Regions from separate parts of the Ectothiorhodospira shaposhnikovii genome, predicted to be linked through region 2. Evidence: predicted binding sites of a transcription regulator. Region 2 holds the regulator's gene; each other region holds the start of a gene.

Region 1 (3,767 bases), 1.1 Mb from region 2:
ACAGGTCCGGTTGCCGGTCTGCATACTGATTGGCAAAGTATTCGATGGAGCGGGGGGATTTCAGATGACCAAAGTCCACCAGATAAAGCCCACCGTCGGGTTTGAGCACTCTTGATATCTCGTTGAAGGTGCTTGACAGGGTTTCTTCATCGGGCAGGTGGTGGAGCGCCATGGTGGACATGACCGCGTCGACGGATTTCGCTTCCAGAAAGTCCAGTGCGTCGATGCTTCCGTGCCGGAACTCGATATTGTCCAGTTGCTGCTCGGCAATGTGTTCCCGCGCCCGTGCCAGCATTTCCTCCGAAAGATCCACGCCGATGAAGCGGACGTCCGGATTAAGGCGAGCCACCAGGGCCAGCTGTGTGGCGGGTCCGCAGGCAAGATCCAGGACGGTATCCCCGGGGCGGATCACATCGCAGACCTGGGCAGCGTGGAAGTGATACACGGGGGCCATGACCCCGTCTTCCCGTCCGGCACGGGTATAGGCCGCCACCTGTTCGGGATCCGCCATGATCAGATCGGGTTCCGTGCGCCGTGGGGCACGCTGCCGGGTGATGACTTCTCTGAGGGCAACCAGTAGGACGGCGGGGCTGGGCATGGGCCTTGATCCTCTGTGGAGATGATCACGAAATAAAGAAAAGAAGGGGCACGACATCCGTGCCCCTTCTTTGCCTGATGGTGATCCGGCAGGTCTTGATGATTATATACTTCTGCGCCGGGTTGCGGTCATCGTGGCACCCAGCCCCAGCAGGCCCAGGCCGAACAGTGCCAGGGAGGCGGGTTCGGGTACGACGGCACGTCCTGCGTCAGTCTCAATGGTCATGCGGAAAGAGGCCTGATAGAGATTGCCTGCAAGGAGCGGAGCGGTGGTGCTGGAGAAGTTGATGGGGCCGCCGGTGTCACGAATGAGCTCAATGTTCATCGGCAAAGGTGCGTTCAGGCTGAGTGTGTTGGTGCCGTCTCCGAATACGTCAGGCGTGAAGTTCCAAATGGTAGCCCCGCCATTACTCAGGTCCGTGATTGAAAAGGAGAGAGAGTAGGCCGCTGTGGCAAAGGCAGGGAAGACCTCGTTGCTGGAAACAGCTACCTGCAGGAAGGCGTCAAGGTCGAAACTGAAGGTCAGTCCATCATCCTGGGCAAGACTGAATATAAAACTGGTGTTCAGATTGTTGTTGGAGTTCGATGAGGCATCCGCCGATCCGATGTCCACGCCCACGTAGGAGGCATTGGCGATGTTGGCCGGATCGTTGCCGAAGCCCGGCAGGCCAGTGATCGGCGAGCCGGATTCGAATTGGTCTCCGGCGGCATAATTACCCGTGGTCGGAGGGGCGGTCAGTTTCGGAAAGGTGTTTTCAGTCAGCCCCAGACCGAGGCAGCCATTGCCCACGCACTGTGCGCCGATATCAATGGGTACTCCCGTCTGGGTCGTTGAATCATCAATTGCGAAAGCCCCGCCACCTGAACCCGTGAGGGAGCCATTGACATCTGCCGTGCCGACGAAGGTGAGGACTGAAAAGTCACTTGCATCCAGCTGTCCACCGCTGCCGCTGATCATGAAGTTGGTCATGTTCAGCACGCCGCCAGCCATGACATAGGCATGAGCCTGGCCGGCGCCCGCCAGAACCAGCGTGCCGGTGACGGCAACGGCCAACAGATTGCGCCGAAGGGTTTTGTTGTGTGTCTTCATGTTCTGTTGCTCCCGCTAGAGTTCCGGTGTTGAGTGCCTTTGCCAGGCTCTTTCGAGATTCCCTGAAAGGCATGGGATTCTCTTCTTGACTGGTTCCAAGCAGGGATCATGCCTGTTTTTTATCTATTTGATTTTTTTTGATTTTAGTTGGATTGGCGTCTGGGTGAATGTGGTTCATGTAAATTTTGTCGACGGGTTTAGTCGCAGCGCAGGGCCGCGAGTGGTAGCCGCAGCGAGCGGGCGGCGGGCGCGGGGCCATAGCCTATCCGGCCCATGAAGACCGCTGATTCCAGGGCATCCGTGCCGATGAGTCCCTGCAGTTCCCGGGTGAGGCGCATGGCACGTTCGATGGAGGGCTGGTGGCGGGTGAATTCCACCTGTTCCCGAACATAGCCAGCAAAGATCAGGGGGGTGAGTTCGGGCTGAAACTGCAGCCCCTGGCCGGTGGCGGTCAGCCAGAATCTCTGCACGGCCCGCCCGCCGGCGATGTGATCGTCCAGATGGCGGACCGGTTTGTTGGCAATGATGACGAAATGGGCGGCGCACCCCAGTGCCGGGCGGACATCCATTTGCAGCCGCGGCAGCAGGGTACCGCCCAGGTAAGTATTGAGAAAGTGCACCCGCCGCCAGCTGCCCAGGGCCCACCGCATGAGTTTCAGGCCCAGGGGATCCATGCCCAGTGCCTGATCCGGTAGTCGGTCCTCACTGTACTGGCTGTTCCACTGGATGATTTGTCGATGGACCGGGTAGGCTTCCGGCGTGGTCAGACGGATGTAGGCATTGTCGTACAGCAGCCTTGCCATGCGCCTGAGCCCGTCCCGTCCTTCCAGCCAGATGACCCGGTAGCCCGCCCCCAGCGATGCCTCCAGGGCCGCACGATCCCGCGGCAGCAGCGGCTTCCGGCTCAGGGGGAAGCGGTTGGTGCATCTGGCTTTGATATGGGCGGCCAGCGGTTCCGGGACGGGGCTGTCCCGGGTGGTCAGCCGGATGTCGAAGCAGGGCGTGGTTTCCGGTGTGTCCAGCCGTCGCTGAATCTGACAGTCATGGCCGCGGGCGCGGGCCGCGATCTCCAGGGTCTCCAGCAAGGCGCCCAGGGCAAGCTGGCTGGCATGACCTTGCAGGTCATAGATGACATGATCCCGTGTGTCGAAGCCGTGTATCACCAGATGCCGGGTATCACGGATTTCAAAACGCCATGGCTGGGTGTTGTCGCCGCTTGGTGCCCAGCGCGCCAGTGCCAGCAGTTCCTCCATCAGACCCTGGGGTGTCGGTTCCGGTACGGGTGCCGGTGTTCCAAGCAGTCGTGCAACCTGGCGGTATCCCAGGTGTCGCTTCAGGGTTTGCAACGGGCCGCGATTGCCCCAGCGCAGTTTGCCGCGCCGGTATGTCATCCTGTAGGCATCAAAAGTATGGAACCAGGGTGCCGGATAGAGGGGGCCGCGTTGCAGCAGGATCTTCAGGGCCTCTGTCCCCATGACACCGGTGGCAAGGCGACAACCCATGATGGTGGAGGGCCCTCGTTGTTCCGCCAGGTTCAGGCGCAAGGGATCGACCAGGTAGCTTCGTTGCAGGGATGAGGGGGTCAGCCCCACCAGGAAATTCACATATTGCCTCTCATTGGTTTCTCCCTCCAGGCGGAAATATTCATCAAAGCTCATGCCTCCAGGCATGAACAGCAGGTAGGCGGTGCCCATGCCGATGGGGCCTGCCGTGATGGCGGGGATCTGTAATTCCGCGCAGCGTCGAAAGACTTGGGCGCGTATTCCCGGGGCGAAGAAGTCCAGGCCGTCCACGAACAGGTGTACCCCCTCAAGGAATTCATCCAGGTTGCCTGCATGGATGCCTTCCGGGAAACTGCGGATGTCCAGTTCGGGATTGATGTCCCGGGCCATGTCGGCCATGACCTGAACCTTGGTCTGCCCCTGGGTCTGCATGGTCGCGCCGGATTGCCGGTTGAAGTTTTGCAGTTCGAATACATCCGGATCCGCGATGTGGAAACCGCCGATACCCAGGCGGGCCAGGGTTAGCAGGTGGGTGCCGCCGACGCCGCCCATGCCGGCGATGGCGACGCGTCGGGATT
Region 2 (3,767 bases):
CGCCAGACCGTCGGTGACGATCAGGAGGGCCGCCGTGCCGTTCACCAGCTGTTCCAGGATGTCCCGCTGGGAGTTCTTGCGCAGGTTCCACAGATAGCGCATCTCGTCCGGACCCAGCACCTGGATCTGGTTGGGATGGATGATGTTCAGGTGTCCGACCAGTGAGGTACTGCCGTGAGGCGTGGCCTGGTGAGCGATCCGGCGTTCCCTGCCCTGATGACCGGCCACCCAGCGCAGGGCCAGGCGTTCTCCCATGGCCTCGACGACGTGATGGACGGTAAGGGGGGGCGTGGTCACGGTGAGTCTGGGCTTTCGGTATCCCAGTGGTGTACCAGGTCCAGCAGATCTTCCGGTCCTTTGGCGCTACGCAGTCGGGCCAGGGTCTCCGGATCGGAGAACATGCGCGCGAGCAATGCGAGGATCTGCAGGTGTTCGTCGGTACATTCGGTCGGCACCACCAGGGCAAACAGGATGTCCACCGGTTCGCTGTCCGGGGCGTCGTAGTCCACGCCCTTGCCCAGCTTGAGCAGGGCGGCACAGGCCTCGTCGGCTCCGGCCAGCCGGCCGTGGGGGATGGCGACGCCATGCCCCAGGCCGGTGCTGCCCAGGCGTTCCCGGGCCAGCAGGCTGTCGAAGATCTCTCCCTGGGTCAGCCTGGGCAGGTGGCTCGAAAGCATTTCACCCAGCATCTCCAGAGCGCGTTTCTTGCTGCTGACGTCCGGCAGACAGCAGACGCGCTCCGGAGCGAGAAGATCACCGATGTTCATGGATATCTCACCCGACGTGGTTGCGGTGGGAGCCTTCGGCGCGGTGATGGTCCTTGAGCTTCTCCTTGTGCTTGACCACCTGACGGTCCAGCTTGTCGACCAGGGCATCAATGGCTGCATACATGTCGGCATGGGTGGCGTCGGCAAAAATGGTGTTGCCGCTGACCAGCATGTTGGCTTCCGCCTTCTGCTGCAGTTTCTCCACGGTCAGGACCACGTGCACGTCGATGACGTTGTCGAAATGGCGCTCCAGGCGCTGGAACTTGTCATTGACATAGTCGCGCAGGGCGTCGGTCAGGTCCACGTGGTGACCGGTGAGGTTGATCTGCATGAGATGACTCCTTGGTTTGGAATGTGAAAGTGAAGCTGAGGCCTGGTTATGGATTCAGACGAGGCGCTTGCGTTCGTTGGATGGCGGGATCGCCATGGCCTCGCGATACTTGGCAACGGTGCGCCTCGCTACCTGGATGCCCCGATCCACCAGGATCTGGGCAATCTTGCTGTCACTCAGGGGCTTGCCCTGGGGTTCTTCGGCAATCAGTTTGCGAATCATGGCACGGATGGCCGTGGCGGAGCACTCACCGCCGTCGGACGTCCCCACATGGCTGGAGAAGAAATACTTGAATTCGTAAATCCCTCTTGGGGTGTGCATGTACTTCTGGGTGGTGACGCGGGAGATGGTGGATTCGTGCATCTCCAGTTGCTCGGCGATATCCCGCAGCACCAGGGGTTTCATGGCCTCGTCGCCGTGTTCCAGAAAGGCGCGTTGATGTTCCACGATGGCGGTGCCTACACGCAGCAGGGTCTCGTTGCGGCTTTGCAGGCTTTTGATGAACCAGCGGGCCTCCTGCAGGCTGTTGCGCAGATAGACATTGTCCTGGCTGGAATCGGCCCGACGCACAAAGCTGGCATAAAGTGGGTTGACCCGCAACCGGGGCGCGACTTCCGGATTCAGTTCCACCTGCCAGCATCCCTCGCGCTTGCGCACGAAGACGTCGGGAATGATGTATTCCGGTGCGCTGGAGCTGATCAGGGTGCCCGGGCGTGGGTTCAGGCTCTGGATCAGGGCGATCACCGCCTGCAATTCGCCGTCGGCCAGACCCAGTCGGCGCTGGACACCCTTGAAGTCGCGGGTGCCCAGGGCTTCCAGGTGATCACGCACCAGGGTCCTGGCCTCGGCCAGCCAGGGCGTCTCCGGCGCGAACTGCTCCAGTTGCAGCAGCAGGCACTCGGCAAGATCCCGTGCACCCACGCCCACGGGATCCAGGTGCTGGACCATGCGCAGCACGGCTTCCACCTCGTCCAGCTCCAGTTCCATCTCCTGGTCCTGGGCCAGGCCGGCGTGGATCTGCTCGATGGGTTCGGCCAGATAGCCGTCATCGTTGATGGCATCGATGATGGTCATGGCGATGACCTGGTCCCGCTCGCTCAGGGGCGACAGGTGAATCTGCCAGAGAAGGTGGTCACGCAGGTCTTCGCCGGGTGCACTCTGGTTCTCGAACAGGTCGCGACCGTCGTTGTCCATCTGGCCGCCGCCGGCGGTCGGCATGTCGTAGAGGTCTTCCCAGTTGCTGTCCACGGGCAGCTCCTCGGGAATGGTTTCCGAGGGTTCGCTGGTGTTGTCCCGTTCGGCGGGCTCGTCGAATTCTCGGCTCCCCGCATCCTTGTCGGCGTTGTCGGCGCCGGAGGTCATGCCTTCATGTTGGGTGTTTTCATCCATGCCGGTATCCAGGTCGGCATCCGCGCCTTCCAGGGCTTCCAGCATCGGGTTGGTCTCCAGCGTTTCCTGGATCTGGGCCTGAAGCTCCAATGTGGACAGCTGCAGCAGCCGGATGGCCTGCTGCAGCTGCGGTGTCATGGTAAGGCTCTGGCCGAGACGGAGCTGGACAGAAGGTTTCAGCATAGGATGTGGCGTGCCACCGGAATCGTCAGGCAGGAGTTGAAGGGTCCGGGCAGTATCGACGGTGCCTTGCCGCCACGTGCCGGGTCTGTCATCCGGATTATACGTCCTGGCACGAAAAATGTGACCCAGTGTGGGGAAACCATGCGTTGGCTCAAAAACTTTACTTTCATAGTCGGAAATGATCGCCCAGGTAGACCCGCCTGACCTGGGGGTCTGCCAGCACCACTTCCGGCGGCCCCTCGCTGATCAGGTGTCCGTCGCTCAGGATATAGGCGCGATTGCAGATGCCCAGGGTTTCACGGACGTTGTGATCGGTGATCAGTACCCCGATATTCCGGGAGACCAGATGGGTGATGATGCGCTGAATTTCGATCACGGAGATGGGGTCTACCCCGGCAAAGGGCTCATCAAGCAGGATGAAGGCCGGTTCGGTGGCCAGGGCGCGGGCGATTTCCACCCGCCGCCGCTCACCCCCCGAGAGGCTGATGCCCAGGCTCTCGCGGATATGCATGATCTGAAACTCTTCCAGTAGGGATTCCATGTGCTCATGGCGCTGGCCGCGGCTGAGGTCGCGGCGTGTTTCCAGCACGGCAAGCAGGTTGTCTTCCACCGACAACTTGCGAAAGACCGAGGCCTCCTGGGGCAGATAGCCGATGCCCAACTGGGCGCGGGCATGCATGGGCAGGGGGGTGATGTCCCTGCCGTCCAGTTCGATGCGCCCACCGTCGCAGGGGATGAGGCCGACGATCATGTAAAAACAGGTGGTCTTGCCGGCGCCGTTGGGACCCAGCAGGCCCACGACCTCACCGCTGTTCACCTGCAGTGATACACCGTCCACCGGCTTGCGGGCGCGGTACTGCTTGACCAGGTCGTGGGTCTGCAGACGACTCATGGCGTCCCCTCGACAGGGGCGGGGGGCTGTTCCCTGGGCGTGAAGATGGCCTCGACGCGGCCGGTGTCCCCGGTGCGGGCCTCCAGCGTGGCCGTGCGCAGGTCATAGGTGATGCGGCTGCCCCGGAACTCGTCCGTGCCCTGTCGCACGCGGGCATTGCCGCTCAGTTCCATGCGTTGCTCGTTGGGGAGGAACTCCATCCGCG
Region 3 (3,767 bases), 960 kb from region 2:
CGAACCAGCCCAGCCAGAGGATGAAGATACCCAGGGTGGCCAGGGGCATGTTGGCACCCGGCAGGGCGTTGATCTGCCCCTTGGGACCGTACTTGCCCTTACGAGCGCCAAGGAGCAGCACACCGGCCAGGGCCGCCACCGCACCGGTCATGTGCACGATGCCGGAACCGGCGTAGTCCAGGTAACCCAGTTCGTCCAGGAAGCCGCCGCCCCAGCTCCAGAAACCCTGGAAGGGATAGATGAAGCCGGTGAGGATCACGGCGAAGATGAGGAACGCCCAGAGCTTCATGCGCTCTGCCACGGCACCGGAGACGATGGACATGGCGGTGGCAACGAAGACCACCTGGAAGAAGAAGTCCGACAGATTGGAGTAGTAGATTTCCCCGTCGCTCAGCAGCACCTCTTCGACGGAGTTGTCCACGCTGCTCAGGATCGGCATGAAGCTCGGGATGAGGGAATTGAAGCCGTCTCCGTACATGATGTTGTAGCCGATCAGCATGTACATGATACAGGCGATGGAATACAGCGCGATGTTCTTGGTGAGAATCTCCACGGTGCTCTTGGAGCGGACCAGGCCCGCCTCCAGCATCGTGAACCCTGCGGCCATCCACATGACCAGTGCGCCGGATACGAGGAAATAGAACGTATCCAGGGCGTATGCGATTTCTATGACTTGGCTTTCCACGGTATGTCCCCCGCCGACGTTGATCGGCTTATGGTTTTACAGTGCGTCGGAACCGGTCTCTCCGGTACGGATGCGGATGGCCTGCTCCAGCGGGAAGACGAAGATCTTGCCGTCCCCGATCTTGCCCGTGTTGGCCGACTTGCTGATGGCCTCGATGACCTGATCCACCAGGGCATTGTCCACGGCCACTTCCAGCTTGACCTTGGGCAGGAAGTCCACCACGTACTCGGCCCCCCGATACAGTTCCGTATGACCCTTCTGACGCCCGAAGCCCTTGACCTCCGTGACGGTGATGCCCTGCACCCCGATCTCGGAAAGCGCCTCGCGCACGTCGTCCAGCTTGAACGGCTTGATGATGGCAGTGACTAGTTTCATGTCGGGTGCTCCCGGGAAACGGCCCGCGTCCGGCGGGCCGTGTCCTGATGTGATTGAGAGGTTCCTGGTTCTCAGAAGCTCATGACGAAGGAGACGTTGAAGCGCGGATCGTCGATATTGCTGTCGTCATCGATGTCGTTCTGGGTGTAGGCGAAGGTGAAGTCACCCATGGAGGTGGACTTGGTGAGGTAGAGGGACCACCAGGTGTAGTCTTTTTCGCCTTGATTGTTCTCGGCGTCCTTGTGGAAATCCACATAGCCCACGGCGGCACCCAGACTGATGGCGGGTACAACCTCAAACTCGTAGCCGATTTCGTAGGCCAGACTGCCTTCAAAGTCACTCTCATCGGCATTGGTCACATAGTTGATCATGCCGTACAGCCCCATGAAGTCCAGGGCGCCGTAGATCTCGCCCAGATCGGAGTCATCCAGGCTGGGATAGGCGTAGTAGATGTAGCCCACGTCGAACCCGACGCCGGAGGCACCGATTTCACCGGCAACACCGAAATAGGCGTCGATCTCGTAGCCGGAGTCGCCATCTCCGAAATCCACGTTGGAAGCCCAGGTTCCGATGTAGAAACCACCTTCATGTTCAAAATCCAGTCCACCCTGGACTGCCGCCTGATCGTCGGTCTGGGTCACGCCCCGGAACAGATAATTGCTGGTGAAGCCGATATTGGCGCTGATCTCGGCGGAAGCCGTGGACGTCACCAGCCCACCGGCCAGCAGGGCGGCGGTCACGGCGCTGGTGAGGGCGGCCTTCTTGAACGTGCTGTGCATGTGTCGATCTCCTGAGCAAGGGTTTTACTGTGGTTGAAAAACTGCTTCAACGGAGCAATAGCAGGGAGCATGCCAGTTTTTTTTGTGAGTCATTTCAAGAGATTGGCCACATACCTCAGAAAACAATCCCGGCAGGCGCGCCGTTTTGGGCAAATGCACCCCATGAGCGCACCAAAATGGGGCGCCCACCCACCACTCGCCCATCCCCTGCCGGGACGACTAGAATAGGGTTCAATACACAAAAGACCACGGAGGAAACGGCCATGATCGACAGCAAAAGCCTGGATGAGATGGCACGCAAGCTGAGCAGCATGATGCCCGAGTCGGTGCAGCACGTTCAGGCGGACATCGAGAAGAACCTAAAGGCGAGCCTGTCCGGTGCCCTGCAGCGGATGGATCTGGTGACCCGGGAGGAATTCGAGGTGCAGGCCGCCCTGCTGGAGCGCACCCGCGAGCGCCTCTCCGCCATGGAGGCCAGGGTCAAGGCCCTGGAGAAGGAATTCCTGGTCCCCCGCACCCGGGGGGACGACACCGTGGGCGAGGTGTAACGGCGGCGTTTTCCCCTCACCCCACCCCCTCTCCCCCAAGGGGAGAGGGGAACCCACCACTCATTTGTGGCCCTCCTGATACCCGGTCACCATGGACTTGAGATAGGCATACCAGGGATGACCGGTGGTGGAGGCCATGTAGATGTGGCCGATCAGGAACAGCATCAGGGCGAAGGTGGCCGCCACGTGGGCGTAGGCCACCCAGGCCAGGGGCAACAGATCGCCCATGAACGTCCCCTTCCAGGCGGCATAGGTCAGCAGCAGCAAACCGGATACCCACAACGCCGGTGCAATCGCCGCCTTGAAACCGAAATAGGCCAGTCGCTGCAGCGGATTATGCTTGCTGGACGGTGATGTCACGAAGGGCTTGGCTTCGCCGGAGAAGATCCCGTAGGCGTAGTACAGCATCACCGCCGGCAAGCCCCGGTGGGTGGGCACATACTGGCGCCACTCCCCCGTCACCACATGCCAGAAGATGGCAAAGGCCCACAGACCGATCAGGCTCAGGGCCATGACGATATGGACCTTGAGGGCCGTGTCATAGGCCATCAGGCCATGACTGCCGTGCAGTGCCAGCCCGGTGAACAACAGGCCGAAGATCAGGATCGTCTGCGCCCAGTGCCAGAAACGCTCGAACAGCGTGAAGATGCGTACCTTGTTCATGCAGCCCCCCTCATCCGGCGACGGTGGATCAGATAGCGTCCCAGGCCGTGAGCCACCACCGACAGCAGGGTCAGCCATACCGCGAGCCAGCCGAAGGGTTCCCAGGGATGCCGGTCACGGCCGGGGATATAGACCCCCGGCAGATCCGCCAGCCGACCGTCCACGCCGTGGCAGGATTCACAGCTCAGGGCATCCTCCCTGGGCGCCACCATGTGATTGACCGGCCAGTACATGCGGGTGTCCACAAATCCGTACTCGCCGCTGAACCCGGCCTCGGTCTGACCCGTCCGGCGGGCGGTGGCCATGCCCGATGCCAACGCCGCATCCCAGTCGTAACCCCGCCAGAAGGCGTTTTCGTCCCGTCCGAACAGGTGCGCCACCAACAGGGTGTTGTAGTGGGTATCGTAGGGTTGACGCCCCGCCATGATCTTGAAAGGCCAGATCCGGGCGCCGGGCTGCCCCGGTTCCCCCAGGGGCCGGTTCACGGGCACCGGCGCGGAGGGATCAATGGGATCCCCCAACAGGGTGTAGTGCATGTTGCCATCGAACCAGCGGTACTCAGGCACCAGATTTTCCTCCCACTGGAAGGCGCCCTTCATGCCGTCATAGACCACCAGACCGTCTTCCATTTCCACCACGGGGCGCCCCTGTTCGTCCCGGCGCCCGGCCACGGACCAATCCCAGAGGGTCTTGGTGGGCAGCCCGCCCCGGGCAATG
Region 4 (3,767 bases), 560 kb from region 2:
CTCCACCTGATGGGTGACGGCGTGATGCAGGGACTCAAGCAAGGCGCGCTGGACGATGGTCTGGAAGCGGACATCACCCGCCGCGGTCGTGAGGTGCAGACGGTCTGCCACGAACTGACCGCCTTTCTGGATGCCATTCCCGATGATTCCCTCAATCGGGAGGATCAGGCCCTGAAGGACACCATGGACGACTTCATGCGGGAGTTGCCCATGATCGTTCGCACCCTGGGACCGGAACTCCATGACGAAGCCCGGCGCCTGCTACAGGCCTCCCCCCGGGCCCTGGAGGCCGCGCGGCCGCTGGTGCTGGATGCCGCGGCTCGCTTTACCCAGCAGATGAACACCGTGGCGCGGATGCTGATGCGTGAACGCCCGGAGCTGGGACGCAAGATCCTGGAGCGCAAACAGGACAACAGCCGCTGGCTGATCCAGGCCAAGCGCGCCCATCCCGGCCTGCCCTATCCGGCCTGGGAGATTCTGGACGGTTTTCAGCAGCTCAATCGTCGCCTGAGCGGCGTGACCTACGTCTACTGCCAGGAAGAACCGGAAAACCCGGAAGACCCGGCCCTGACGGAGGCGGATGCGGTGGGTTGATGGGCCATCAGGTAAGCATTGATGCTACTTCTTCTTCAAGCCCCGCATCGCCCACAGGCCCAGTAAGGGTCCCGGCAGCAGCCACAGAAGGACCCAGGCACCTTGCAATTCCCACAACAGGCTGGTCAGCCAGATGGCGGGCACCGTCAGGGCAAAGCCGATGGCATTCATCACCGCCAGCGATGAACCCACCAGCTCCTGCGGGGCATTGGCTGCCGCCAGGGCGGAGAATTGTGGCGAATCGGCAATCACGGCCACCCCCCACAGGGCCAGCAGGATCAGCAATAAACCGGCGGGTGCCCAGGTCAGGAAAGGATAGGCCAGACACAGGGCGCCGGACATCGCCAGGGCGCGACGGGCCACCCACTCACTCCCCCGGTAACGACTGATCACACCGCCGCCCACACACCCCGCAAACCCCAGGGCAATGACGGCGAACGCCAGCCAGGGTATCCAGGCATCCGCGGCACCCAGACGGCCAATCTCCCGCCCCACCAGCAACGGCACCAGCATCCAGAAGGCATAGAGCTCCCAGCAATGACCGAAATACCCCCCGGCCACGGCACGAAAACGCGGGATCTTCAGCCCTGAAAGTCCCTGGCGCAGCGGGATCTTACCTCCGGCCTTGGGCAGGTGGGGGCCATCGCCCAGCAGCAGCACCAGTCCCCCGCCCAGCAGCGCCAGCATCGAGGCCCCCAGCAGGGGCCATTGCCAGGGTATGCCCAGCGTCATCCCCTGCATCAGGTGCGGTAGTGCCGTGCCCAGGGTCAGCATGCCCACCAGCCAGGACAGCGCCACCCCCGCGTGCCGTGGCACCCAGGAGATGATCAATTTCATCCCCAGAGGATAAATCCCGGCCAGGCAAAGACCGGTCAGAAACCGCAGCAACAGATCAAAGGGCGGCTGGGCGGCCACCAGCAGGAAGGCACCATTGACCAGCGCACCGCACAGACAGGCCACGGCGAAGATGACACTGGCGTGAAAGCGATCCGCCAAGCCGGTGGCCGCCATGGTCAACGTGCCAACGATGAATCCGAGCTGCACGGTCAGGGTCAGATACCCCAGATCCGCATTCGACAGACCCAGGTCCGGGGCCATCGACCACCACACACCATTGATGCTGAACCATAAGGATGTGCCGCAAAGCTGGGCCAGCACGATGACGGTCAGGGGATGACGGCGCAGGAAGGCAGGGATCATGGGTCTTTTCCGGGCTCCATAACGTGCTCACATCCATTTGCAGGACCACATATACTGACAAGGAATATAAATAAATCAATCCACGTTCATGACGCCATTATCCCAGACACCCCGCCCGCCGGGCCGATCCCGGGAAACGTAGGATTTCAGACAACGGGCTCACCCTCCCCTTTCTCCTGTCGCAAACCCCACCCTCAGACCATGGAGATTTAATAACAAATCCTTTAAAACCAGACATTTAAAAGCACCAATCTGGCTGGCCTAAAAAATGCTGAGTTAGAGCACAGCGACCCCGTGAGTTGTGTTTCGACATTCGCTATATACAGAAATACATAACGAACCTTAGACCAGGAAAACCCCATGCAACCGGAAATCGACGGGCAGTTCTGGTTCAAGCTGCACGGCCAGACCTTCCTTGGCGGCGCCCGCATCCAGTTGCTGGAGCAGATCGCCGCCACCGGCTCCATCTCCGCCGCGGCCCGGGCCATCGGCATGAGCTACAAGGCGGCCTGGGACGCCATCGACGCCATGAACAATCTGGCGGACAAACCCCTGCTGCTGCGGCAGGCGGGAGGAAAGCACGGCGGCGGCACCCGACTGACCGCCCACGGCGAACAGGTGATTGCGCAGTACCGGGCCGCCGAACAGGCGTACCAGAAATTTTTGCAGCAAATGGCCCGGTCCACGGGCGAATTAGGCGATGTCTGGACACTGATGAGGAAACTATCCATGCGCACAACGGCAAGAAATCACTACCAAGGCAAGATCTCCCGCGTCACGCAGGGCGCGGTCAACGACGAGATTACCGTGGATATCGGCCATGGGCTGGAGATCCACGCCGTGGTCACCCATGAGGCCGGCCTGGAACTGGGGCTGCAGGTGGGCCGGGAAGTCCATGCACTGATCAAGTCTTCCTTCGTGATTCTGAGCGAAGTGGCCGACGCGCTGCGCTTTTCCGCCCGTAACCGCCTCCAGGGCGTTGTCAGCCACATCGAGTCCGGCCCCGTGAACGCGGAGGTCAAGCTGGACCTGGGCCATGGCCGGGTCCTCACCGCCGTCGTCACCCGGGAGGCCCTGGACGAAGGCTGGCTCACCCAGGGATCTCGGGCCTGTGCCCTGATCAAGGCGCCCCACGTCATCCTGGCCGTCAATGAGTGATCTCCGGACTTATCCGAGCTTCAGGCATTCGTACCCATCATCCACCGCCAACCCTTCAGGAAAAGGAACACGATCATGCACCACTTGTTACTCAAAGGATTGTTCGGCCTGGTCCTGCTTGCCCTGACCGGGACACTCCAGGCGCAAGCACCCACCCGCATCGCCGCCGCGGCAGACCTGCGCTATGCCATGGATGAAATCCTGGAGGCCTACCGGGAAGACCACCCGGACCGCCCCATTGAGGTCATCTACGGGTCATCCGGTCGCTTCCGCGCCCAGATCGAGAACGGCGCCCCATTTGACCTCTACTTTTCCGCCGACATTGAATTTCCAAGGATATTGCAGGAAAAGGGATTTGCGGCTTCCGAGGTCATCCCCTACGCCATCGGCCGCATCGTGCTGTGGAGCAACACGGTGGACGCCTCTACCCTGACCCTGAATGACCTGTCCCGGCCCGAATTCCGGCGCATTGCCATCGCCAACCCTCGCCACGCGCCCTACGGGACACGGGCGGAGGAAGCCCTGCGAGCCGTCGGCCTGTGGGACGAACTGATGCCCCGCTTTGTCTTTGGTGAAAACATCGCCCACACCCTGCAATTGGTGGAAAGCAGCGCGGCCCAGGTGGGCATCGTGGCCCTGTCTCTGGCCCTGAACCCCCATGTGCGGGACCAGGGACCCTATCACTTGATAGATGACAACCTGCACAACCCCTTGGAACAGGGTTTCATCATCACTCGGCGGGCCGCGGACAACGCCACCGCCCACCATTTTGCCGAGTACATGAACGCCCCCATGACCCGGGCCATCATGCGGGC

The links. The regulator sigma-54, encoded in region 2, starts transcription at its own class of promoters, with help from an activator protein. The targets are predictions, from matches to a motif close to TGGCANGNTNCNTGCTT.
Region 1: a site for sigma-54 is predicted at 1,785-1,801, ahead of ACLF6L_RS13570 (EDSAP-1 family PEP-CTERM protein). Genes of this name have one in related genera too.
Region 3: a site for sigma-54 is predicted at 1,898-1,914, ahead of ACLF6L_RS14310 (TorF family putative porin). Genes of this name have one in related genera too.
Region 4: a site for sigma-54 is predicted at 2,052-2,068, ahead of ACLF6L_RS05555 (TOBE domain-containing protein). Genes of this name have one in related genera too.

Annotation. Positions count from the first base shown of each region.
Region 1 covers NZ_CP178333.1:2,960,557-2,964,323, reverse strand. Annotated here, with positions in the region: gene ACLF6L_RS13575 (class I SAM-dependent methyltransferase) at 1-598, opposite strand, end outside; gene ACLF6L_RS13570 (EDSAP-1 family PEP-CTERM protein) at 701-1,687, opposite strand; partial or broken gene ACLF6L_RS13565 (ThiF family adenylyltransferase) at 2,986-3,767, opposite strand, start outside.
Region 2 covers NZ_CP178333.1:660,809-664,575, forward strand. Annotated here, with positions in the region: gene hprK (HPr(Ser) kinase/phosphatase) at 1-297, opposite strand, end outside; gene ACLF6L_RS02905 (PTS sugar transporter subunit IIA) at 294-767, opposite strand; gene hpf (ribosome hibernation-promoting factor, HPF/YfiA family) at 775-1,098, opposite strand; gene ACLF6L_RS02915 (RNA polymerase factor sigma-54) at 1,153-2,670, opposite strand; gene lptB (LPS export ABC transporter ATP-binding protein) at 2,837-3,562, opposite strand; gene lptA (lipopolysaccharide transport periplasmic protein LptA) at 3,559-3,767, opposite strand, start outside.
Region 3 covers NZ_CP178333.1:3,116,669-3,120,435, forward strand. Annotated here, with positions in the region: gene ACLF6L_RS14300 (ammonium transporter) at 1-685, opposite strand, end outside; gene glnK (P-II family nitrogen regulator) at 722-1,060, opposite strand; gene ACLF6L_RS14310 (TorF family putative porin) at 1,132-1,839, opposite strand; gene ACLF6L_RS14315 (accessory factor UbiK family protein) at 2,103-2,387, shown strand; gene ACLF6L_RS14320 (cytochrome b/b6 domain-containing protein) at 2,448-3,050, opposite strand; gene ACLF6L_RS14325 (tetrathionate reductase family octaheme c-type cytochrome) at 3,047-3,767, opposite strand, start outside.
Region 4 covers NZ_CP178333.1:1,217,362-1,221,128, reverse strand. Annotated here, with positions in the region: gene ACLF6L_RS05565 (Na/Pi cotransporter family protein) at 1-594, shown strand, start outside; gene ACLF6L_RS05560 (MFS transporter) at 619-1,794, opposite strand; gene ACLF6L_RS05555 (TOBE domain-containing protein) at 2,155-2,952, shown strand; gene modA (molybdate ABC transporter substrate-binding protein) at 3,037-3,767, shown strand, end outside.